One region of the Neptunomonas concharum genome, then DNA from elsewhere that is predicted to be linked to it. Evidence: predicted binding sites of a transcription regulator. Region 1 holds the regulator's gene; the other holds the start of a gene.
What was found. The regulator LexA, encoded in region 1, represses DNA repair genes until DNA is damaged. The targets are predictions, from matches to a motif close to TACTGTNTANNTANACAGTA.
Positions count from the first base shown of each region.

Region 2: a site for LexA is predicted at 9,561-9,580, ahead of recN (DNA repair protein RecN). Genes of this name have one in related genera too.

Region 1 covers NZ_CP043869.1:1,452,656-1,464,719, reverse strand. The annotation lists gene F0U83_RS06780 (patatin-like phospholipase family protein) at 1-192, opposite strand, end outside; gene F0U83_RS06775 (DUF4892 domain-containing protein) at 189-1,040, opposite strand; gene F0U83_RS06770 (alpha/beta fold hydrolase) at 1,097-1,933, opposite strand; gene F0U83_RS06765 (SixA phosphatase family protein) at 1,971-2,420, opposite strand; gene F0U83_RS06760 (NAD(P)H-dependent glycerol-3-phosphate dehydrogenase) at 2,422-3,453, opposite strand; gene F0U83_RS06755 (hypothetical protein) at 3,473-3,688, opposite strand; gene rhlB (ATP-dependent RNA helicase RhlB) at 3,681-5,153, opposite strand; gene dinG (ATP-dependent DNA helicase DinG) at 5,155-7,278, opposite strand; gene lexA (transcriptional repressor LexA) at 7,406-8,017, shown strand; gene F0U83_RS06735 (cell division inhibitor SulA) at 8,017-8,475, shown strand; gene F0U83_RS06730 (DUF6586 family protein) at 8,595-9,122, opposite strand; gene topA (type I DNA topoisomerase) at 9,152-11,791, opposite strand; gene F0U83_RS06720 (DNA topoisomerase I) at 11,991-12,064, shown strand, end outside.
Region 2 covers NZ_CP043869.1:473,098-485,161, reverse strand. The annotation lists gene F0U83_RS02275 (NADH-quinone oxidoreductase subunit B family protein) at 1-560, opposite strand, end outside; gene F0U83_RS02270 (FAD/NAD(P)-binding protein) at 560-1,393, opposite strand; gene F0U83_RS02265 (4Fe-4S dicluster domain-containing protein) at 1,393-2,508, opposite strand; gene F0U83_RS02260 (hypothetical protein) at 2,644-3,279, shown strand; gene F0U83_RS02255 (DUF3461 family protein) at 3,287-3,676, opposite strand; gene dapB (4-hydroxy-tetrahydrodipicolinate reductase) at 3,844-4,644, opposite strand; gene cysE (serine O-acetyltransferase) at 4,673-5,476, opposite strand; gene dnaJ (molecular chaperone DnaJ) at 5,530-6,651, opposite strand; gene dnaK (molecular chaperone DnaK) at 6,765-8,681, opposite strand; gene grpE (nucleotide exchange factor GrpE) at 8,797-9,408, opposite strand; gene recN (DNA repair protein RecN) at 9,594-11,264, shown strand; gene fur (ferric iron uptake transcriptional regulator) at 11,268-11,693, opposite strand; gene F0U83_RS02215 (outer membrane protein assembly factor BamE) at 11,776-12,064, shown strand, end outside.

The sequences.
Region 1 (12,064 bases):
TGAAAGCCCCTCTACCCAACTTTTATAGTTTTCAAGTGCACCCGACGCATACAGCCCACCGATTAGTGCTCCCATGGAGCTGCCAGCAATACAATTTATCTGATAACCGCGAGCTTCTAGCGCTTCGATCACACCAATATGGGCGTACCCCCTCGCCCCACCGCTACCCAAGGCAAGAGAAACAGTTGTCATGGCTTATCACTCCCGGCAACGAGCACGACTTTAAGCTGGCTATTACCCAGCACCGAAGGCGCTAAAGCCCCTAATGCTTTGACAGCAACATGTCTTAATCCATTATCGTTGAGCAAAGCTCTTAGCTCATTGGCTGTAGCTTCTGATTTTTCCTGAGCATCTGCTAAATTCTCTCCCTGATGGTGCACCACGACCACCGCTGAGCGATTAAAGCTCGCCAAACGTGGCTCAAGCTGTTGCAACACGTCCTCAGTTGGCAGTTCATCCACGGCTAGATCGACATAACCGACTTGAGAAAGTGTCGTCACGATTCGCGCTGCCGCATCTGTTTCAATTAAATCCAAGTGGGCATATAGGCGAAGGTTGCCCCGCTCAATGATATACATCACAACCGTCAAACCCGGCAGGCTCGCTACATGGTAATATTGAGAACGCTCAACACCATAAAGCTTTGATCGATCGAATATTTGGTTGGCCCAGTAAGCACTACTGCCACATTCCCGGCCACGACAGCTAAAGAGTGTTTCAGCGCGTTGCGCGGCTAACTGCTCAGAGAAAAATTCATAGACCTCCCGCGTACGGTGCCCTTCGGGGATACGGTAGGTAATTCGGGTCAACTTACCACTGAGGCGCTCTGCCTTTTCTGGCCGCTCCGCACCATTTACCTTTTCAATGCTGCCTAAAGGTAGCAGATAATCAATGGCAGCCTGGCGGTCATATTCAACAATATAAGACCCTCGAAAACGATCCAGTGCTTTACTATCGGTCGAGCCACTAATATCTGATTCAGCCAGCGCGACAGCACTGGTAAGTATCAAAATGAGTGTTGTAATCCGTTTAAACCACATTATGTTACTACCTGATTTTATTTTAGTTTTAGATCACCGTTTCGTTAAAACATTCCTTAATCTACTGCTTTAATTGCGTCGGCAATCAGACGAGCGGCTATCGGTTCTAAATGAAGATGATGATTGCCGTTAAACCAAAACACTTCACTTTGTTGTAAATGTTTTATACGCGCGCGCCAGCTCTCATCAAACAGGCCGGTCTCACCAAGATAAACGCTGACGGGTACTTCGATCTTCTTTAAAAACGCCGTTACATGCCCTTCGGTCATGCGTAAGATGGAGGGCAACATCAATCCTGGGTCACTACGCCATACAAAGCCGTCATCTTGGCGCTTTAGCCCTCGCTCAATAAGCCACTCTGCTGCTTGGCGACAAACCGGCCATCGACCTCGCATACGGGCTTGTATGGCTGACTCTTTATCGGGATATGGCCGTAAGAGTTTTTCCATCATTTTTCGTCGCTTTATAATAGCGTCGGACATCAGTACCGGCAGCTCACTCTCTTCATATACGAGCGGCGCTAATCCTTCGATCAGGTGTAAACGCTCAATACGATCAGGAAAAGCGCCGGCAAATAATGCAGCGATGCTTGCCCCCATGGAGTGCCCAATTAAGGTGACTTTATCGACACCTAATTGGTCTAATACACTTAATAGATCGCTAACGTTGTCCCATATGTAATAGGGCATTGATGAGGGTCTATGATCCGATAAACCGTGCCCGGCCAGATCCAATGCAATAAAGTGATGATGAGGAAAATGCGTACGCAGCTCATTAAAGGTCGCAGCATTGTCTAACCAACCGTGCAAAGCCAATAGCAAAGGCTGACCACGCTCTCCGGACTCCAGCGCTTTCAATCGAAAGTCGCCGATCAAAAATTCTCTTTCTTTCATATGGATAAGGTATCAGAGCAGCACACGAATTGCGCTGTTATTTTTCAATCAAGCGCGTAGCCATGCCCGCAGCAGGCCAATCCAGTGCAAGAGAGACTCGATGACCCGGGAGTAAAGGCTCGGGGGAACGCATATCCCCTTCTATTAAATAGCTTACCAGATAGCCAATAAGTGGCTGATGTGTCACTACGAGTAAGTTATCCTGCCAATGTGCCTCTAACGCCGTTATGGCTTCAGAAACCGGCACGTCGGGCGTGAGGCGCTCATCTTCGACGATTTCAATACCGCCTAACGACTGCTGCATCAGTCGAGCCGTTTGACAGGTACGTCGGTAAGGGCTGCAAATAATTTTACTGATATTCGGTGCAAAGTCTGCCACCTCAGCAGCTTGCTGACGGACAAAAGAGATCCCTTTCTCCGTCAGGCAACGGCTTTCGTCTGTTGTGGCATTCCAGTCCGCTTCTCCATGACGCATCAGTATCAACATATCACACCGCATCCCTTGGTAAGACAAATTCAACATCCGTACTTTGCTCGCTAGTCATTAAGGTTTTCGCAACCTCTTGCACATGAGCCCCATTAAACACAACTTCATACAAACCAGACACTAAAGGCATGTAGATATTTTGCTCATCCGCTTTGGCCTTGATAATACGAATAGTATTAACACCTTCAGCCACCTCACCCAACGCATCAACCGCTTCATTCAGTGTTTGGCCGCTGCCTAACGCGTAACCAACACGGTAATTACGGCTCAGCGGAGACATACACGTAACAATAAGATCGCCTACGCCTGCCAGCCCTAAAAACGTCATAGGGTTTGCGCCCATGCTGACAGCGAACCGGCTCATTTCGGCCAAGCTACGCGTCATCAACATGCTTTTTGTATTTTCACCCATCCCCAATGCAGCACTTAGCCCAGCGGCAATGGCGTAGATGTTTTTCAATGTACCGCCTAACTCAACACCATACTTATCTGAGCTGGCGTAGACCCGAAAATAGGACTGGTGCAAGGCATCCTGCACTTCGCTACGTAAAGCTTCATCATCACTAGCAATAACGGTTGCCGTTAACTGGTGCTTAGCAACCTCTTTCGCCAAATTTGGCCCACTCAGAACCCCTACGCGGGCATCAGGCAGCTCGTCACACAGTATCTGGCTCATGAGACTAAAGGTTTCACCTTCGATACCTTTAGTGGTACTTATCACTCCCTGACCTGCTACTAGGTAGGGTTTTGCCATTCTCACCACTTCCCTAAAGCTTTGGCTCGGGATGGATACAAACACCAACTGCGCCCCTTTGACTGCTTCCGCTATATCGGTGGTTGCTACCAAGGAGTCTGACAATGGGTAGTCCGGAAGATAACGAGAGTTCAGATGGCGCTGGTTAATCTCTTCTGCTCTGGTGGCATCACGCATCCACTGGGATACACAGATGCCCTTTTCTGCCATGATGTTAGCAATGACGGTTCCAAAACTACCGCCACCTAACACAGCAACTTTCTGCTGCTTTGCATTCATACCGATTCCTTAACGACGGCTACCGATCATCAATACTATCGAGCAACCGGTCTATACCCTTAAAGATAAACACTACAATCACGTAAGCTAACACCGACAATCCAATAAATACCATAAGCTGTGTTAGGTCACCGGTGCGCTGATAACCTGCAACGCCGAACGCTGCAAACAGAGCGCTAACAATAATTGCCAACACCTTAGAGATTAGCCGGGTTTTATGACGATCTTCAGACATGAGTCTGGTTTTTCTCCTCTTCGTTTGGGGTATTTTCACTCGATACAGTTACATCATCTTGTACTTCGACATCAGAAACCACTGGCGCTACTGGCTTCTGGCCAACCGGATACAGATCAGCCAACAACTCTTCATCAGGGTGGATACATTCCAATTTGACTCCCGTTTCGGCTTCAATATCGGGAATCATAAAGGAGTCGTTTTCACAGGCAAAGCAGATAGATGTTCCCGATGCCCCGGCACGCCCTGTACGACCGATACGGTGCACGTAATCATCCGCATCTTCCGGTAATTGATAGTTGACCACATGAGTTACACCATCAATATGGATACCACGGCCTGCCACATCCGTTGCCACCAGTACTTCGATCTTGCCATTTCGGAAATCTTCTAAGGTTTTTACACGCTTATGCTGTGGGATCTCGCCTGACATGAGCGCGGCTTTTACACCATCTTTGCGTAGCTTTTCGGCCAGATCACGGGTTTCGTGGCGACGATTACCAAACACGATGACGCGCTCAATGTTGTTAACGCGAATGTAATTACGCAACAACTTGTACTTTTCATGACTGGAAACCAAAAATACTTTCTGGCTGATGTTATCCGTCGAACGTTTTTCTGCCTCGATCTCAATCTGAACGGGATCTTTAGTCCATTGGCGGGCCAAATTCATAATATCATCGGTAAATGTAGCGCTATACAGCAGGGTTTGACGCTCATCCCCTTTACGCGGCGTGTTGCGGATAATCGTGCGTACATCAGGGATGAACCCCATGCTGAGCATACGGTCTGCCTCATCCAATACAAGCACTTCGACGTTATATAGATCCACCTCTTTGGAGCGCACAAAGTCGATCAATCGACCTGGCGTTGCCACCAAAATATCAACCGGCCCTGCTTTAAGCTGTTTACGCTGCTTTTCATAGTCCATGCCACCTACCATGGAGATAACACGTAGGTCGGTGTATTTGCATAACAGCTCAGCATCAGCGGCAATCTGTAACGCCAGCTCTCGCGTAGGGGCAATAATCAAAGCACGAGGCTCACCCTTACGCTGTTTGTCCTCAAGTTGGAAATCCAACAGGTCTGTAATAATACCGACAAGAAACGCTGCTGTTTTACCGGTACCCGTTTGGGCCTTGCCGATAATATCCTTGCCTTCCAGAGCAGGTTTAATGGTTTCTGCCTGAATGGGTGTGCAGTACTCAAAGCCTAAATCATGGACAGCGCGCATCAGGGGATCCGGTAGCGAAAAGTCATGAAAGCGCTTTTTGCCTTCAACTTTTGCGACAACAAATTCTGATGGTGTCCAGCGTTCATGCTGACTACTTTTTTTACGATCTGACGGCCGACGTTTGCTGGCTCGCTCACTCTTAGAAGCTTGCGCATCTTCCTTGTTGTTATCAACAGTATCGGATGTAGCGTCTTGCACGGTTTGGGTTACTTCTTCCAATTTTTTACTCACTTTAACTGATTTCTCGCCGAAATGGCGGTAGTGCATCTAACAGCTGACGACCATAACGACGGGTCACTACCCGACGATCCAGCAAAATAATCTGCCCACGGTCCTGCTCTGTACGTAATAAACGGCCAGCTGCCTGTGTCAGGCGAATCGATGCTTCCGGCACCGTCCACTCCATAAACGCATTACCTCCACGCTGCTCTATCCATTCAGCCATGGTGGCGTCCACAGGATCATCGGGTACGCCAAACGGTAGTTTAGTAATAATTACCTCGGTCAGGTACTTACCTGGGAGGTCGACCCCTTCCGCAAAAGAGGCCAATCCAAAAATAATGCTATGTTCATTCTCGTCTATTCGTGCTTTATGGCTACGAATGATCTCATTCTTAGTCAGGTCGCCCTGCGCCAGTACTTTAGCACGGATCTTCTCTGGCGTATTCTCCAGCACCGAAAACATCTGGCGCCAAGAGCTAAATAAAACCAGCGCCGCTTCAGATGTTGGCAAATGCTGATTTAAGTACTGAATCACTTCTTGCGTATGATCATCAGGTTTGCCTGGATCACTTTCCATTTTTGGTACTGATAATACCGCAGCCCCCGCGTAGTCGAAAGGGCTTGGCAAGCGCTCACACAGCACATCCGAGGGTAACCCCAAGTCATCGATAATACGGGTGAACATGCCGAGTGCCGTTAATGTTGCCGAGGTAACAACGGCTCCAAAACAATGATCCCAGAGATGATTTTGCAAAGTATCAGCAGCGGATACTGGGCTGCTACGACACTCATAATCCACACCATCAGACGCTTCGGTCAAATTGATCCAACGAGCCGTGGGTGCTACACCCTGCGGATCTGGCTGAGAATAACTTTTGTTTAGCCAGTAGAGCGATTGCGCACGCATCCACAACTGCCCCATGCGCGGATACCAGCGCTCTGCCACATCACGATTAATCTCAGGCACCCCTCCATCTAAGGCCTCTTTCAAGAGATCAACGATTTGCTCAGCTTTAATCATCCAACGTTCAGCCTCACGACTTAAAGCTAACGAAAGTGCCATTAAGTCATCAGGTAACACCCCTTTAGGGAAGCGATAACGATCAGACGACGGTCGCTGCTGCAGATCAAACAGCTTAGCCCTTAATGCGACCTGGTATTGATCCAACAAGGTGTCCATCTCCTGACGGGCAGGGCTCATTTTATCAACATATTGCGACAGCACGGCATGTCCATCACACTCATCGAGCATATGATCAAGCTGCTTAGTTGCCGACTTAAGCCAGCGCTGCGTCCCTTTTACCCGCATGCTGTAAGAGAAGTGTCCGGTTGCTTTCGCCGACAGATGATGCCCCTCATCAAACACATAGATGGTTGAAGAGGGTTCCGGCAAAATGGCTCCGCCACCTAACGAAAGATCTGCTAAAACCAAATCATGGTTTGCGACGACGATATCCGCCTTATCCATTGCATCTCTCGATCGGTAGAAAGGGCAAACCGAAAAGTTACTGCAGCGACGGTTAGTACAGCGGGTGTGATCACTCGTCATTGGCGACCAGCGCTGCTCTTCAATCTCTTCTGTTAATGAATCCCTATCCCCATCCCATGCGCCTGACGCAAACTGATTAAGCAGTCCTTGGTAGAAAGCGAGTGAGTCCTCATCTAGTTTGTGGTCTATTTCATCTTCATAGAGCGCCATTTGTCCAAGTTCGTGCTGTGACTCAAGCAGTTTTTCTGCCTGGCTGATACAGAAATAACGTCCACGCCCTTTTGCCAGCACAAATCGAATGGGAAGCTCCAGCAATTTAGATACTTCTGGCAAGTCTTTGTTAAGCAGCTGTTCCTGAAGCGCGACTGTCGCCGTAGATAGCACCAATGATTTACCACAGGACTGGGCGATAGGAATGGCACTTAATAGATAAGCCATTGTTTTACCCGTACCGGTTCCGGCCTCTATCAGGCAGACATGATTACCGCCTCGGCGCTCCCCTTTCTCATTGGTATCAATACTGCCCAATACCCGAGCGATATGCGCAATCATCATCTTTTGCCCATACCTTGGCTTTAAGTTCTGTTCGGACAGAAAACGCCGATAAGAGGATTGGATCGAATTTTTAAGGGTGTCACTTAACAAAACGTATACTCGACCAGTTTTTGGCGTGGATCATATCAAGATACTGGATATATAAACAGAAAATTACTTTACATCAAAGTTTGCCTGTATATAATCACATGTACTGTATAAAAAAACAGGCACGATCATGAAACTGACAAAAAGACAATCAGAAGTATTAGAGTGTATTCGTGACCATATCGACGCGACTGGCTATCCACCTACCCGTGCAGATATCGCCAGAAGCCTCGGCTTCAAATCTGCTAATGCGGCAGAAGAGCACCTTAAAGCGCTCGCTCGAAAAGGCGCCATCGAGATTATTCCTGGTACATCCCGCGGTATCCGCCTACCTGAAATTGAGAGCGAACCCGAAGGTATACCTGTTATCGGTCGCGTTGCTGCCGGATCACCTATTCTTGCTCAAGAACATATCGAGGAGCACTGCACGATCTCCTCCAGCTTCTTTCATCCACCGGCGAACTATCTGTTACGAGTCCACGGTACCAGTATGAAAGATATCGGTATTATGGACGGTGACCTATTGGCGGTTCATCAATGCAACGACGCAAAAAAAGGGCAAATTGTTGTTGCCCGCATCGAAGATGAAGTCACGGTCAAGCGCTTCAAGAAGGAAGGCCACATGGTCTACTTGATCGCCGAGAATGAGGAGTTTCCTCCCATTGAGGTTGACCTTCGACAACAAACGATTTCGATCGAAGGATTAGGCGTGGGCGTTATCCGACAAGGGAGTGAGCCATAATGCAAGCATTGAATACGGTAATTCCGTTCCCTGCTCCTTTACTGCGCAAAACAGATGTTAGTGAGATTCGCCGCAAACCGACAACCTCGTCAGCCTTTGGCAAAATAACAGAGATTGTTACGCAATGTGGTGATATTACTGAGATCCCTATGCTGATGCCATTACTGGCTCAACTCAGCCATAGTGATCGCTGGTTCGTATGGGTATCGCCACCTAGCCAGCTACCTAAAGCGCTGCTGCTCGATGCCGGTGTGGATCTGAAAAAAGTCATCATGCTTTACCCGAACGAGCAGCACTCAACGCTTGAGTTAGCACAAAAAGCCCTGCGTGCAGGTACCTGCCATGCCGTTATAAGTTGGACGGGGGACCTTTCAGACACTGAGATGCAGGCCCTTGAACATTCAGCACTGCATGGCCACAGTAATGGCATCCTCATCCGAGGACGCCAACACCACTGAATCGACCGAATGCCTTAATGGAGTGTAACAGGTATTGGAAGCCCGGATGCTTCCTTCGGTTCTACCTCACCAGCTTTACGCATAGCATTTATCTATTTGTATTGTGCCTGTCTTTACTGTTACCACTCTTGCATATCGGCTCTTAATCTTTCAACCAAGGCGCGAAACTCATTCAGCCACCCCTTATACTCAGCCAAAATATCTTTATCTTCGGCATGATTAGGATTGATCTGAATAACATGTATTTCTGAAATACTGACTTTCTCATTGGCGGTTGCCGTCTGATGATCAGCCGCTTTCCAACATGCATCATAGGCTGCCAGCATTTTATGCAACCAACTTGCTTCGTTTTTCTCCAAAGCATTTAATTCTGAAAGCTCAGGTGACTCCTGACCAGAGCCTTCTAGCAAGCGTTCCAGATCAGATAGCCTAGAGACTAACGCAGGATCAAAGCGATACTTCTCCGCGACTTCCCGCAAAAAAGCACCATATGCCGACGCCAAATGAAAAAGAACAGACTCATTATAAGACTCAATTTCGGCGTGCTTACTCCAACCTGTCGATTCGTGAGCCTCCGCCAGCGCATCCATATGGATGCGGGCAAAGTTGATTTTCTGATTCGTCCTGACCAGATAGACATTACTCATGCTACGCCCCTGTTAATACCCAACCGTGTTTATTTTTTCTTCGCTTTAGGCTCTTCAACCGCCCATTTACCATCTGCATAGAATGCCTTCCAACCGGTCGCTTTGCCATTGACCTCGGTCATCACATACTGCTCCTTGGTTTTGCGGCTATATCGCACAATAGTCTCATTGCCTTCCATATCATGCGTGGGCGCACTAAATAAGAAGCTGTATTTCTCATCAATCTCCGATTGATGCGGCAATAACTCGACCACCTTAGGGGCACGGGTTTCACGATTTTTTGGGAACTGACTCGCCGCTAAGAATAACCCCGACGCACCATCGCGCAGAATATAGGTATCCTCAACTTTTTCACAGGCCAGCTCTGGCATCGGCACAGGGTCCATTTTTGGAGGAGCCGCTTCGCCATTTTTGAGCAGTTTACGTGTGTTTTTACATTCCGCGTTTGTGCAGCCGAAGAACTTGCCAAAACGGCCCGTTTTAAGCTGCATCTCAGAACCACACTTATCACATTCTAACGAAGGCCCATCATACCCCTTAATACGGTACTGCCCCTGCTCGACTTCATAACCCGGACAATCAGGGTTATTCCCGCAGACGTGTAGCTTGCGGTGCTCATCGATCAAGTAGCTATCCATCGCACTATCACATAGCTTACAGCGGTGCTTGTTACGTAGAATCCGCGACTCTTCTTCGTCATCTCCATCAACGCTCACCACTTCATCACCAGAGGTCAGGTTGATGGTTGCTTTGCAGCGTTCTTTAGGTGGCAAACTATACCCAGAACACCCTAGGAACACCCCCGTGCTGCCGGTGCGAATCATCATATGACGATCACACTCAGGGCACGGTATATTCGTATCAGTAGGGCTGTTAGGCCGCATCCCATTTTCTGGATCTTGTGCTTCTTCAAGGCGTCGTGTGAAACCTTGATAGAAACGGTCTAGCAAGACTTTCCACTCAGCCTCACCCTGCGCGATATCATCAAGCGCATCTTCCATTCGTGCGGTGAAGCTGTAATCCATGAGATCAGTAAAGTTTTCGGCCAAACGTTCAACCACGATATCGCCCATTTTACAGGCATAGAAACGTCGGTTTTGGATTTCTACATAACCGCGATCTTGAATCGTTGAGATAATCGACGCATACGTCGATGGACGGCCGATTCCCCTTTTTTCCAACTCTTTAACCAAACTTGCTTCAGTATATCGTGCGGTTGGTTTCGTGAAATGTTGTTTAGGGTCAAGCGATTTCAGGACAAGTTCTTCACCTGCCGCCACATCCGGAAGAATAATATCCTCATCATTCTTACCTTTACTCGCCATTACGCGGGTATAACCATCAAAGCGCAGAATACGCCCTTTCGTGGTAAGCTCATATTCGCCCGACTTCACAGTAATACGCGTACTTGTGTACTGGGCAGGTGTCATTTGACAGGCAATAAATTGACGACGAATCAAATCATAGAGTCGCTCGGCATCCCGCTCCATGCCGTTTAGATTCGCAGGTTCTACATTAACATCTGAGGGGCGGATCGCCTCATGGGCCTCTTGTGCCCCCTCTTTGCTAGAATAGCGATTTGCAGCTTCCGGCAGGTATTTACTGCCATAATGATCACCGATATATGCACGACAACTTTCTACCGCTTCGGCACTCAAGTTAGTCGAGTCCGTACGCATATAGGTGATATAGCCGGCCTCATATAGACGCTGTGCCATCATCATGGTTTTCTTAACGCCAAACCCTAAACGGGTACTCGCTGCCTGCTGAAGTGTTGACGTAATAAAAGGTGCAGAGGGTTTGCTGCTGGTTGGCCGGTCATCACGACTCAGCACCGTCAAGCTCGAAGCCTGTAACGCCTCAAGATGCTGATTTGTCTCCGCTTCTGAGGAAGGCCTAAACGCAGCGCCTGCCACCTTAGCGACTTGTAGGCGGATAGCATCTTCTGCTGCCGTTAGTGCTTGAGCGTGAACTTCCCAGTATTCTTCAGGGATAAACGCACGAATCTCTTTTTCCCGCTCCACAACAAGACGAACAGCCACCGACTGAACTCGCCCTGCAGAAAGCCCTCTGGCGACCTTTTCCCATAGCAGTGGAGAAAGCATATAACCCACTACACGGTCTAAGAATCGTCTCGCCTGCTGGGCATTGACATGATTCATGTCCAGATGACCGGGCTTTTCAAACGCTGCCGAGATCGCCTTCTTCGTGATTTCGTTAAAGACTACACGACGGTAGCGCTCATCATCCCCGCCGATAGATTCCCGCAGGTGCCAAGCAATAGCCTCCCCTTCGCGGTCCAAATCCGTTGCGAGATAGATAGTGTCAGCTTCTTTGGCTAAGCGGCGCAACTCTTCTACTACTTTCTCTTTGCCTGGTAGAATTTCGTAGTGCGCATCCCAACCTTTCTCAGGATCAACCCCCATACGTGCCACCAGCTGCTCTTTAGACTTTTTAGCCTTGTAGATCAGCTTTTCTTCTGGCGACATTTTGCGGGTCAGGGCAGCCTGACGAGCACGGGCTTTAGGATCAGACTTAGTGGCGCTTCCGCTCGTTGGCAGGTCACGGATATGACCGACGCTCGACTTAACGACATACTGACTTCCAAGATACTTATTAATCGTCTTGGCTTTTGCGGGTGACTCAACAATAACGAGCGATTTTCCCATAGGGTGGTTATCCTCGGGCAGAGATAGCACATAAAAACAGCGAGCATATATAAGTGGTTAGCGTAGCGGGGTCAAGCGAGTCTACAAAAAAAAACTAAACCAGCTATAATCGAACTGTCATATGTTGTTTTAGAAATTGGCATAAAAATACAACTGCTTGACTATATAATTCATAGACTTACCAAGGTAGTTAAGCCCAATGCTTCAAGATAACTTAATATACATTGCTATTATCGCCCTTGTTGGTGCAGCTGCGCTCTTTATAAACTACTT
Region 2 (12,064 bases), 980 kb from region 1:
CCTAGGCAGGGCTCCCCCTTAGTAACGAGCGTGCATACATATTGGGCCCGTTTACAAGACATACACACTTTTTCAGTATCATCAACAGGCCATACTCCGCGCAATAAGGCGCCGACTAACGTCACGATCTGCTGGCTCGTAATGGGACACCCCCAAAGTTCAAAATCAACGGGGACGTAATCAGCAATCGCCGACGAGGTACGAAGCGTGTCGATATAGGAAGGCGTTGCATAGATCGTCCCTGTCCAATCATCGGGGCTTTGCGCAGCATTTTTTAAGGCCTGAATCCCTCCCGATGTCGCGCAAGCACCGATGGTAACGAGTCTATTACTCACCGCACGAATTGAAGCTATACGATTTTCATCATGAGCCGTCACGATACTACCTTCAATAAAAGCGATATCGACATGGGCCAACTCATCGACATAACCGGCTTCAGGAAAGTGCACAATCTCTACTGCTTCGGATAATTCAATCAACGCTTCGCCCATATTGAGAAAGGCTAACTGACAACCATCACAGGAACTAAATTTATGCACAGCAATGCGTAGACGTTCCATCAAAACCCCCGCTTACCTAGCAACTCTGCGATTTCAGGGTAACTAAAGACAGGCCCATCTCGACAGATAAAGGCAGCTCCAAATTGACAATGCCCACACAACCCAAGTGCACATTGCATATTACGCTCCATGCTCAGAAAAAGATTTTCTGGGGCATAGCCAGAATTGATTAGAGCTACAGCAGAGGCACGCATCATACCTTCAGGGCCACACATCATTACGTAGCTATGCTCAGGATCAGTTTCTAGCTGGCCAAGTAGTTCTGTCACTTTCCCCGTATGGAACGGCCAAGCCATGCCCGCTTGATCAGCTGAGAGCAAGACCTGAGTGCCTTTAACCTGTCGCCAAATCTGGTATTGCTCTGCCCAAATAAGATCATCACTATGCTTAACACCCTGCACAATCGCAAGGCGACCAAACTGTTCCCGCCGCTGCACTACGTAGTTAATCAGTGAAACGACGGGCGCGCAGCCCAAGCCGCCCGTCACCACCACAATATCTTTCCCATTCAATAATTCGAGCGGCCAGCCACGGCCAAAAGGACCACGCAAACCTAATTTATCGCCGGTTTTTAGTTTCGATAACCCTGCGGTAACCCGGCCAACCTGTCGGATCGTATGATCAATTGACATCCCATCCCGCGGGTCCGATGCGACCGAGATGGCAACCTCCCCCACACCTGGCAATGTCAGCATATTAAATTGCCCTGGAAGAAACTGATAAGCCTCACGCATCGCTTGGCCACAAATACGCAGTTTCAATGTAAAAATGCTCGGCGTTTCTTCAATGCACTGTAAAACTTGGACCTCTGCGGGCACGCGCTTCATATCCATCAGGAGTCCTCCGCACAAACTGCATTAGCAACGGCGACGAAGTCGATACCGGCAGGGCACCACGTCGTGCAGCGGCCACAGCCGACACATCCACTACGGCCATATTGTTGGTGCCAACTCCCCAGCTTATGAGTCATCCACTGTCGATAACGACTCGCAATATCCGGCCTGACCTGATGGCCAGCCATATAACCATGCCCTTGCGAGAAACAACTATCCCACGATCGATAATGATCACTAACGCTCACATCCAGAGAAACCTGTTCTGTTTCTTTATGACAAAAGCAGGTCGGACAAACGGAAGTGCAGTTGCCACACGCTAAGCATTGTTCTGCTACGCGTTGCCACTGTGGACTATCTAAATGAGCAAATAATACTGAAGATAAGTCACCTGAGGGCAGAGCTTTTGATTGCGCCTCAATCGCTTGTTGGTGCTGGTATATGGCCTCATCTCTTTGAGATTGCGTCGGCATCTGCAGCAAAGAGGCACGCTTTTCGAGCAAGCGCCTGCCCTCATCCGTACCTGCGCGTATCAAATAGCCGTTATCCAGCTCGGCTAGATTCCAATCCGCCTCCCCACCTGCATGGGGGCCATCGCCCGTAGAAGCACAGAAACAAGTATCGGCAGGGTGAGAGCAATCAACAGCGATCAAGAATAACGATAATCGGCGCTTTTGGTATCCTAAATCTTGATGACTTGCCTGTAAGAAGTGCTGATCTTGTAAATTCACGGCTGCCATATCACAACCACGAACGCCCAGAATGGCAATCTTTGTAGGTTGAGGATCCGGAGGTAAAAAAACCAAACTGCCATCTTCCATACGCTTTGAAGACCATAGCAGCTCGTCAGATGGAAACAGAAACGGACGAATCGCCTGAGGGCCGTTAGCCCACGCAAACAAACGCTCCGACATATCATGGTACAGCTGATAGTGCCCTGAAGATTGTTGATCATGCCAACCTTTAGGAAGATCGCTTTCTTGGTAAATGGGTTTGTACTGAATAGTTTGATCGGCCACCGCAGGCCCTACCACATCAAAACCCTCAGCAACCAAGGTTTGCAATAAAGGCCACAAACCAGAGCGCTCGATAAAGTAGGTTGAATCCTCAGCCATGGATGATCCCCTATACCGTTTCTTATTCAGCATAGAACATCGCGAGCGGAGAATAAATATCTGTCTACTTCTTAGCCTTTATCCTGCAAAACAGACATCTTAGGATATAATGAGGCCACAGGATCGGGAGGGATAATGATTAGATTACTAGGAGCGCTTGCCGCTATCGTTTTGATGTTCATTTGGCTGTCGCCAGAGCCAACGCCTTCCAACGATGCGCCTGCTATCACCCTACCGCCGACTACAAGCGCTCAAGGGAGTGCTTTACAAGCGCCTATCCAAATTCCTATTACCCAATCATCACCTCACCAGTTAGAAAAGTACACGCTGTACCCCAAAGCAGACATTCATTTTTCGGCACGCTTGCTTAGTAAAGAGTATTATCGATTTGATCGGGAGTCTGACTTATCACCGGTCGATCTCGCCCTAGGGTGGGGACAAATGGCAAATCCCACTGTCACTAACCAGCTAACCATCTCGCAAAGCGGTCGCTGGTTTCGCTGGAAAACAGATCAACTGCCAATCCCCCGCAAAGAGATTGAGATAAGTGCAGCCAATGTACATATCATACCTGCCAATGATCATATTAAAGACCAGATATCAGACATAAAAGAGGGGGAAATGATTCGGCTTTCAGGGCAACTGGTGAATATCAAAAGCGACGATGGCTTCTACTGGAACACCTCCTTAACCCGAGAGGATACAGGTGGAGGGGCCTGCGAAATACTCTATACCACACATATAGAGCGCCTACCTGACCCCTTTCAATAGAGAAGTATTAAAGCTCTTCTATTTGGCGACGCATATCTTCGATTTTGCGGGAAACTACTTTTTCCAGATGCTCAATATCATCAAGCAATCGCTGCTTTTTAGTTTGTGCGGATTTGTCTTCAGCAACCAGCTGGTCTAATTCAGCCACCGCTCGGAGAAAATAAGGGGAAGACTCAGTCGTTGCGATATAAGGCACACGCCCTTCATTAACACGCATGTTCTTATGCATACGCTTAAATTTAAACTTTTTGCTTTTTGCCATCCAGTCGCCTTGATGACGATGGAAATAGATTTTCAAGATATCTACATCGCCTTCGATACGCGAGGTATAGCGCTCAATATCATGAGGCTCATCGATACCCATTTCTATCAATGTTGGAAACTTCTCTGCAGACATGTCCTTTTAACTCCCTACGGGTCGCTTCTTATTTATACGAAAGTATAGAGCACCTTAGGAAAAAATTTCATCAAAGGAAACAAAAATCTGACATAGAGATTAACTTTTTTTGACCAATAAAAAAGCTGCTCGAAAGCAGCTTATAAAACAAACAGTTAGGAGTCTACCTAGCGAAGCGATAAAACATCCTGCATATCAAACTGTCCTGCCTCTTTATCAGCCAGCCAAGCTGCAGCTCTAACCGCACCTTTAGCAAAAGTCATACGACTGCTGGCTTTATGGGTAATCTCTATGCGTTCGCCTTCCGTTGCAAACAGTACCGTGTGATCACCCACCACATCACCAGCTCTGATCGTCTCAAAGCCAATCTCTTTACGGGTACGAGCTCCTACCTGCCCTTCACGGCCATAAACAGCGCACTCTTTAAGATCGCGCCCCAACGCATCAGCCACTACTTCACCCAAGCGTAATGCAGTACCCGACGGTGAATCCACCTTATGTCGGTGATGCGTTTCAATTATCTCAATATCGTAATCATCTCCCAATGTTCGGGCGATGGTATCTAAAATTTTAAAGCAAACATTAACCCCAACGCTCATATTCGGTGCGAACATGACAGCGGTTTTTTCAGCACAAGCGGCTAAATGTGCTTTCTGCTCATCATCGAGCCCTGTCGTGCCTACGATAATTTTTTTACCATGCTCAGCACAAAAGGAGAGGTTTTCCATGGTGGTTTCTGGTGAAGTGAAGTCAATTAACAGATCAAATTGGTCTTTCACTTCTCCCAGTGTCGCCACCAATGGTACACCCAGCCTGCCAACACCTGCGACTTCGCCTGCATCTGCGCCGATTAACGATGAATCAGGCAGTACCGTGCCCACTGTTAACTGCACACCTTCTGCCTGACAAATCGCCTCGATCAGAGTCTTACCCATGCGCCCAGCGGCACCCATTACAGCTATTCTCATTACTTTTCTCTCAGTTTCGCTAGCCGTATTAGTCTTTTGCTAACTCAATTTTCTGATTCATATCTAAGGCAGGTTTTTCGCAACCTGCGCAGCCAACAACGCGTGCAGGGACACCCACAACCGTCGTATGGGGAGGTACAGTATCCAAAACGACACTGCCGCCACCCACTTTAGCCCCGATGCCCACTTCAATGTTACCAAAAATATTAGCGCCGGCTGCAATCAGCACACCTTCGCGAATTTTCGGGTGACGATCGCCGCTTTCTTTACCAGTACCACCGAGCGTAACATTCTGAAGAATAGACACATCATTTTCGATAACGCATGTTTCACCAACAACAATACCTGTGGCGTGGTCAAACATGACACCATGCCCTATTAATGCTGCGGGGTGGATATCTACTTGAAAAACAGAACTAACACGGCTCTGTATATACAAAGCCATTGATTTACGCCCCTGCTTCCACATCCAATGAGCCACGCGATACGCTTGTAACGCATGAAAACCTTTCAGGTACAGTAACACGATAGATGATTTATCTACGGCAGGGTCGCGAGTGCGCACAGCAATAATATCATGGCAAGCTGCAGTGATAATTTCAGGATCAGACTCCATTGCCTGCTCCAGTAATTCACGCAATAAAACGGCTGACATGACATCATCCGCAAGCTTACTCGCCAAAAGATAGGACAATGCCGACTTCAAACCTGAATGGTTGATAATGCATGAGTGGTAGAAGCTCGCCAAACAAGGCTCTGTTTGAACCTCCACTTTAGCTTCTTGCTGAATACTCAGCCACAAGACTTCTGGCTCTGCACTTAAATCAGTCATTTAACCACTCTCCCCTATCAGACAAATCGGGCCGCTAAGCGGCCCGTTGCTGATCAATCTTCAAAAAACTTTTTCACAGAATCAAAGAAAGAGTGTTTCTTTGGACTGTGTTTTTTATGGCTATCGTCGGTCGTTTCTTGGAACTCCCTTAACAGCTCTTTCTGACGGCTGGTCAGATTCACTGGCGTTTCTACTACAACACGCACCATCAAGTCCCCTGCTCCACCACCACGTACAGGCGCGACACCTTTTCCACGTAGTCGGAACAGTTTACCCGTTTGCGTTTCAGCCGGAATCTTCAGTTTAACGCGACCGTCCAGCGTAGGCACCTCTAATTCGCCACCTAACGCCGCATCGATAAAGCTGATAGGCACTTCACAATACAAATGGCGACCATCGCGCTCAAAGATCGCGTGCTCGCGGACCTGTACCTGAACATACAGATCACCAGCAGGACCGCCATGGGAACCTGCTTCGCCCTCACCAGAGAGACGAACTCGATCGCCCGTATCAACACCCGCCGGGATTTTAACCGACAGCGTCTTAGTTTTCTCAACCCGACCATGACCATGGCAGTGCTGGCAAGGATCCGTAATGATCTTACCTTCACCGTGACACGTTGGGCAGGTCTGTTGTACGGAGAAGAAGCCTTGCTGCATACGCACTTGGCCCATACCACCACAGGTACTACAGGTTTTAGCGCTGGTGCCCGGTTTTGCTCCTGTACCATCACAAGGCTCACAGGCTACGAGTGTGGGAACCTTAATCGTTTTCTCTACACCACGCACCGCCTCTTCGAGGCTGAGATCCATGGTATAACGAAGATCAGCGCCCCGTTGAACCGAACTGCGCCGACGGCCGCCACCACCGCCAAAGATATCACCGAACACATCACCAAACACGTCGGAGAAGCCACCATCAAATCCACCAGCACCGCCACGCATATTAGGATCAACCCCGGCATGGCCATACTGATCGTAGGCGCTCTTTTTCTGCGCATCTGACAGTACTTCGTAGGCTTCGTTGACCTCTTTGAATTTCTCTTCGGCTTCTTTATCATCAGGGTTTCGATCAGGATGATACTTCATCGCTTGTCGACGAAACGCCTTTTTAATATCTTTATCGCTGGTATTGCGATCGACGCCTAATACTTCGTAATAATCTCTTTTAGACATATATCCGGATCTTGTCAGTTTGAGCGGTTAGCTCCCTCCGGGAGCCGGACACGACAACGCGGGCTGACGCCCGCGCTGCCACACTTTAGTGTTTACAAGGGCAAGCGCTTAGCTTACTTCTTGTCATCCTTCACTTCTTCGAACTCAGCATCAACAGCATCATCCGCAGCGCTGCCTGATGCTTCTGCAGCATCACCCGCTTCAGCCTGCTGTGCCGCTTCGGCATACATCTTCTGAGCCAAGCCAGAAACCGCTTCTGTTAATGCCTCAGTTTTGCTGTCGATCTCTGCTTTATCATCACCCTTCAAGGCTTCTTCCAGTGCTGCAATCGCGCCTTCAATAGCCGTTGTTTCTTCAGCCGTCGCTTTATCGCCGGCTTCTTTAAGGGTTTTCTTCGCAGAGTGAACCATCGCATCACCTTGGTTGCGCGCTTGGGTCAGTTCTTCAAACTGTTTATCAGCATCCGCATTGGCTTCTGCGTCACGAACCATTTGCTCGATCTCTTCATCACTCAAACCAGAAGAAGCTTTAATGATGATCGACTGTTCTTTACCCGTTGCTTTATCCTTAGCTGATACATTAAGGATACCGTTGGCATCCAAGTCGAAGGTTACTTCGATCTGTGGAACACCACGTGGCGCTGGAGGAATATCAGCCAAGTCAAAGCGACCCAACGATTTATTCTGAGAAGCCTGCTTACGCTCACCTTGAACAACGTGAATCGTTACTGCGTTCTGGTTGTCATCCGCTGTTGAGAAGATCTGAGATTTCTTAGTAGGAATCGTTGTGTTCTTCTCAATCAGTGCTGTTGCAACACCACCCATGGTTTCGATACCCAAGGTCAGTGGCGTAACGTCAAGCAACAAGACATCTTTCACATCACCAGACAGTACCGCGCCCTGAATCGCCGCACCGACAGCAACCGCTTCATCCGGGTTAACATCTTTACGTGCTTCTTTGCCAAAGAAGTCAGCAACAACTTGCTGAACCAATGGCATACGCGTCTGACCACCCACCAGAATTACTTCATCAATGTCTGAAGCACTCAAACCGGCATCTTTCAATGCTGTACGGCATGGATTGATTGAATTAGTAACCAGCTCTTCAACCAACGACTCTAGTTTTGCACGCGTAATTTTCACATTAAGGTGCTTAGGACCTGTTGCATCAGCCGTAATGTATGGCAGGTTTACGTCTGTAGATTGCGCAGTAGATAGCTCAACTTTTGCTTTCTCTGCCGCTTCTTTCAGACGCTGTAGTGCCAGAGGATCGTTGTGCAGATCAATGCCAGACTCTTTCTTAAACTCAGCTGCCAAGTATTCGATCAAGCGCATATCGAAATCTTCACCACCAAGGAATGTGTCACCGTTGGTAGCCAATACTTCAAACTGGTGCTCGCCATCAACATCAGCGATTTCGATGATAGAGATATCGAATGTACCACCACCTAAATCGTATACAGCGATTGTTTTATCGCCTTTGGATTGATCCATACCGTAAGCCAGTGCCGCAGCTGTTGGCTCGTTGATAATACGTTTAACGTCTAGGCCCGCAATTTTACCAGCATCTTTCGTTGCCTGACGCTGAGAATCGTTGAAGTAAGCAGGTACTGTGATTACCGCGCCCGTCACTTCTTCACCTAAATAGTCTTCTGCTGTTTTCTTCATTTTTTTCAGAATCTCAGCAGAGATCTGAGGCGGTGCCATTTTATTGCCTTTGACTTCTACCCAAGCGTCACCATTGTCTGCTTCGATAATTTTATAAGGCACCATGCTAATATCTTTCTGGACCACGTCATCTTTAAAACGACGGCCGATCAAGCGCTTAATAGCAAACAGCGTATTATGAGGGTTTGTAACAGCCTGACGCTTAGCTGACTGACCAACTAACGTTTCGTCATCTGTATAAGCGATGATGGAAGGGGTTGTACGATCACCCTCTGCGTTTTCGATAACGCGCGTTTTGTCACCATCAAGAACCGCAACACAAGAGTTGGTGGTTCCTAAATCGATACCAATAATTTTACCCATGTCTACTCACTCCGATATTCGTTACCCGATTGGACGGGCTAAAAATCTGTTTTAAAACCGCTTGCCTTGTATATGGATACGTTTCGTACAATTTCAAGGCTTTTAATACGGTTTTTTAACCTTTTGCCACCATAACCATCGCTGGGCGAATCAAGCGTCCATTCAGGCTGTAACCCTTTTGCATAACACCTACAACTGTATTTGGTTGCGCGTCCGGTACATCAATCATTGACATCGCTTGGTGTAATTCCGGATTAAACGACTCCCCTTCCGGGTTCACTTGCTCGACATTGAACTTGGCGAGCCCAGAAACAAACATGCCATAGGTCATTTCTACACCATCGCGTAGCGCCTTAGTCGCTTCATCATCGGGTTTGCACGCCTCTAGCGCACGTTCCAAACTATCGATGATTGGTAGCATTTCTGCGGCAAATTTTTCTGTACCAAATTTATGTGCTTTTTCGACATCCTGCTCCGCACGACGACGTGCATTTTGAACATCCGCAGCGGCACGTAACATTTGATCTTTCAAACTCGCTGCTTCTTCTTGCGCTGCCACCAGCTGCTTTTCCAGATCGGCTATCAAAGCGGCTTCCTCTGAAACCTCGCTTTCAGTTGAGGGTTCATTATTCACAACATCCGCTTCGTTAGTCGTAGCGTCTGTCGCATTGATATCAAGATCCGCCATTTCAGGCTGATCACTTGGCTTAGTCTGCTCATTTGCCATTGGGAGTCTCCAATTCAAGCGGGCATAGTTAACTTTAAAGATTGCCGTATTGATGGGGCCGGACCCTTAAAAATCAACCCATCCTAAAATTTTTTTTCAAATCCCTGATCCATAACGATTGCGCCCGTGATTAAAATCACCTATATATAAATCACTGTATAAATACACATGTATGGAATATCCTCATGCTGACCCAATTGATCATTCGCAACTACGCTATTGTTGAGTCGCTCGACCTAGAACTGGAACAAGGCATGACCGTTATTAGCGGTGAAACAGGCGCAGGCAAATCGATTATGCTTGATGCCCTTGGCCTCACGCTAGGTGACCGAGCAGACAGCGCGACAGTGCGACATGGTGCAGAACGCGCCGAGATCATTGCCAGCTTTGACATCAGTGCGCTACCGGACGCCAAGGCGTGGCTTAAACAACAAGACATGGATCTTGACGAGGAAAACGAATGCATTATTCGCCGCGTTATTACCAAAGAAGGGCGGTCTCGCAGCTACATCAATAATCAAGCCTGCCCATTAAATTCGCTCAAGGCACTCGGCGAACATCTGATAGCTATTCACGGCCAACACGAACATCAACAGCTACTTAAAAAAGACCACCATCGCACCCTTCTGGATCAATTTGCGGCTTTATCACCCATCGCGCAGCAGGTACGACAGCATTTTCACTTATGGCAAAAGGAAAAAGAGCGACTGGAAAACCTGCTCAATCTTAGTGATGAACACCAAGCCAAAGTCCAGCTACTTAGCTATCAAGTCGAAGAGCTAAACCAGCTCGGGCTAACTGAAGGCGAGTTGGAACAATTAGAAGCAGAACAGAAGCAGTTATGCGAGGCTGGCGATATTCTACACAACGGCCACCAAGTGCTAGCACTGACCTCAGAAGGGGACGGTGACAACTGTACTCAACTTCTGAATCACGCATTGCATTTGCTAGGCGAACTGAAAAGCCAGTCACCTTCACTCACTCAGGCTAGCGAACTGCTCAATAGTGCACAAATCCAAATTGAAGAAGCCAATCATGAACTACGCCATTATTTAGACCGTATAGAAATCAACCCAGACCGTTTATCAGACGTGGAGGAGCGGCTATCTACTATTTACGATCTTGCGCGCAAGCATCGTATTCGCCCCGAAGCGCTCTCTGCACTCCACCAAACACTGCAAGAGGAGCTGGACAACCTTAATCATTCCGATGAGGCCTTAGACACACTTCACACAAGAGTCGCTCAACTAGAAACGGAGTATCGCAGCCTAGCTACCACGTTAAGCGATGCCCGCCAGCAGGCTGCGATGAAATTAAACACATTAATAGATGAACAACTCCACCAGCTAGGCATGACCTCCGCTTGTTTTATAGCCAACCTAACGCCATACAACAAACCAACGGCCAACGGTTTAGAAGAAGTGGAGTTCCTTATTTCAACCAATAAAGGACAGCCCGCTCGGCCTTTAGCCCGTATTGCCTCAGGCGGGGAACTATCTCGTATCAGTTTGGCTATTCAGGTCATTACCGCTCAAACCTCAACAACACCGACCTTAATCTTCGATGAAGTAGATGTAGGAATTGGGGGCGCGATTGCTGAAGTGGTTGGACGCATGTTGAAACAACTTGGGCAGCGCTCACAAATAATGTGTGTGACCCACCAACCACAAGTTGCATCTCAGGGGGATCAGCATCTGTTTGTCAGCAAGCAAGCAGGAACTGAAAACACTCACACCCAGATCAATCAGCTAAAAAGCGCCGATCGTATACACGAGATCGCACGCATGCTGGGCGGTATTGATATTACGCAACGGTCCATCGATCATGCGAAAGAGATGTTAGGGCTACAAACGTAGAACCTATTTCTTTTCACATCCTTCTGTACACAGACCGTAAAGATAGAGGGTGCGATCCGTGATAGTAAAGCCTAACTCTTTGGCGATCTCATTTTGGCGCTGAATTAATTGGTTATCGACAAACTCACGCACCTTGCCACACTTTACACAAACGATATGGTCATGATCTTCATCTCGAGCCAGCTCAAACACGGAGTGACCACCTTCGAAATGGTGTCGCGAAACCAAGCCCGCCGCTTCAAACTGAGTTAACACACGATAAACCGTGGCTAAACCGACATCTTCACCCAGCTCCATTAACAGCTTGTAGATATCTTCAGCACTGAAATGATCACCCTCTCCGGCCTTCTCCAGAATCTGGTAAATTTTAACGCGCGGTAGCGTCACCTTAAGGCCCGCTTTTCTTAACTCTTGATTTTCGAGGGACATAATCTTTACTCTATTGATTCTGACGTCTGAATGTTAGACTGTATTATCTTTATTTACACGTGAAAGTGGAAGTCATTTACAGATGCGAAAGTTTCTAATTTGCATTGCGACTATCGCAATGCTCTCAGGTTGCTCCGATTTTCCGGGTGTTTACAAAATTGACATCCCTCAGGGTAACATTATCTCCCAAGAAGCCATCGACCAGCTTCAGCCCGGCATGACACCTTCCCAGGTGCGGTACCTCATGGGTACGCCTCTGGTGGTGGATACCTTTAATGGGCAACGCTGGGACTATATTTACACATTCAAGAAAGGCTGGGATGCACGCGTTCAGGGCAATTTATCCCTTTTCTTCAAAGATGGTTTGCTAA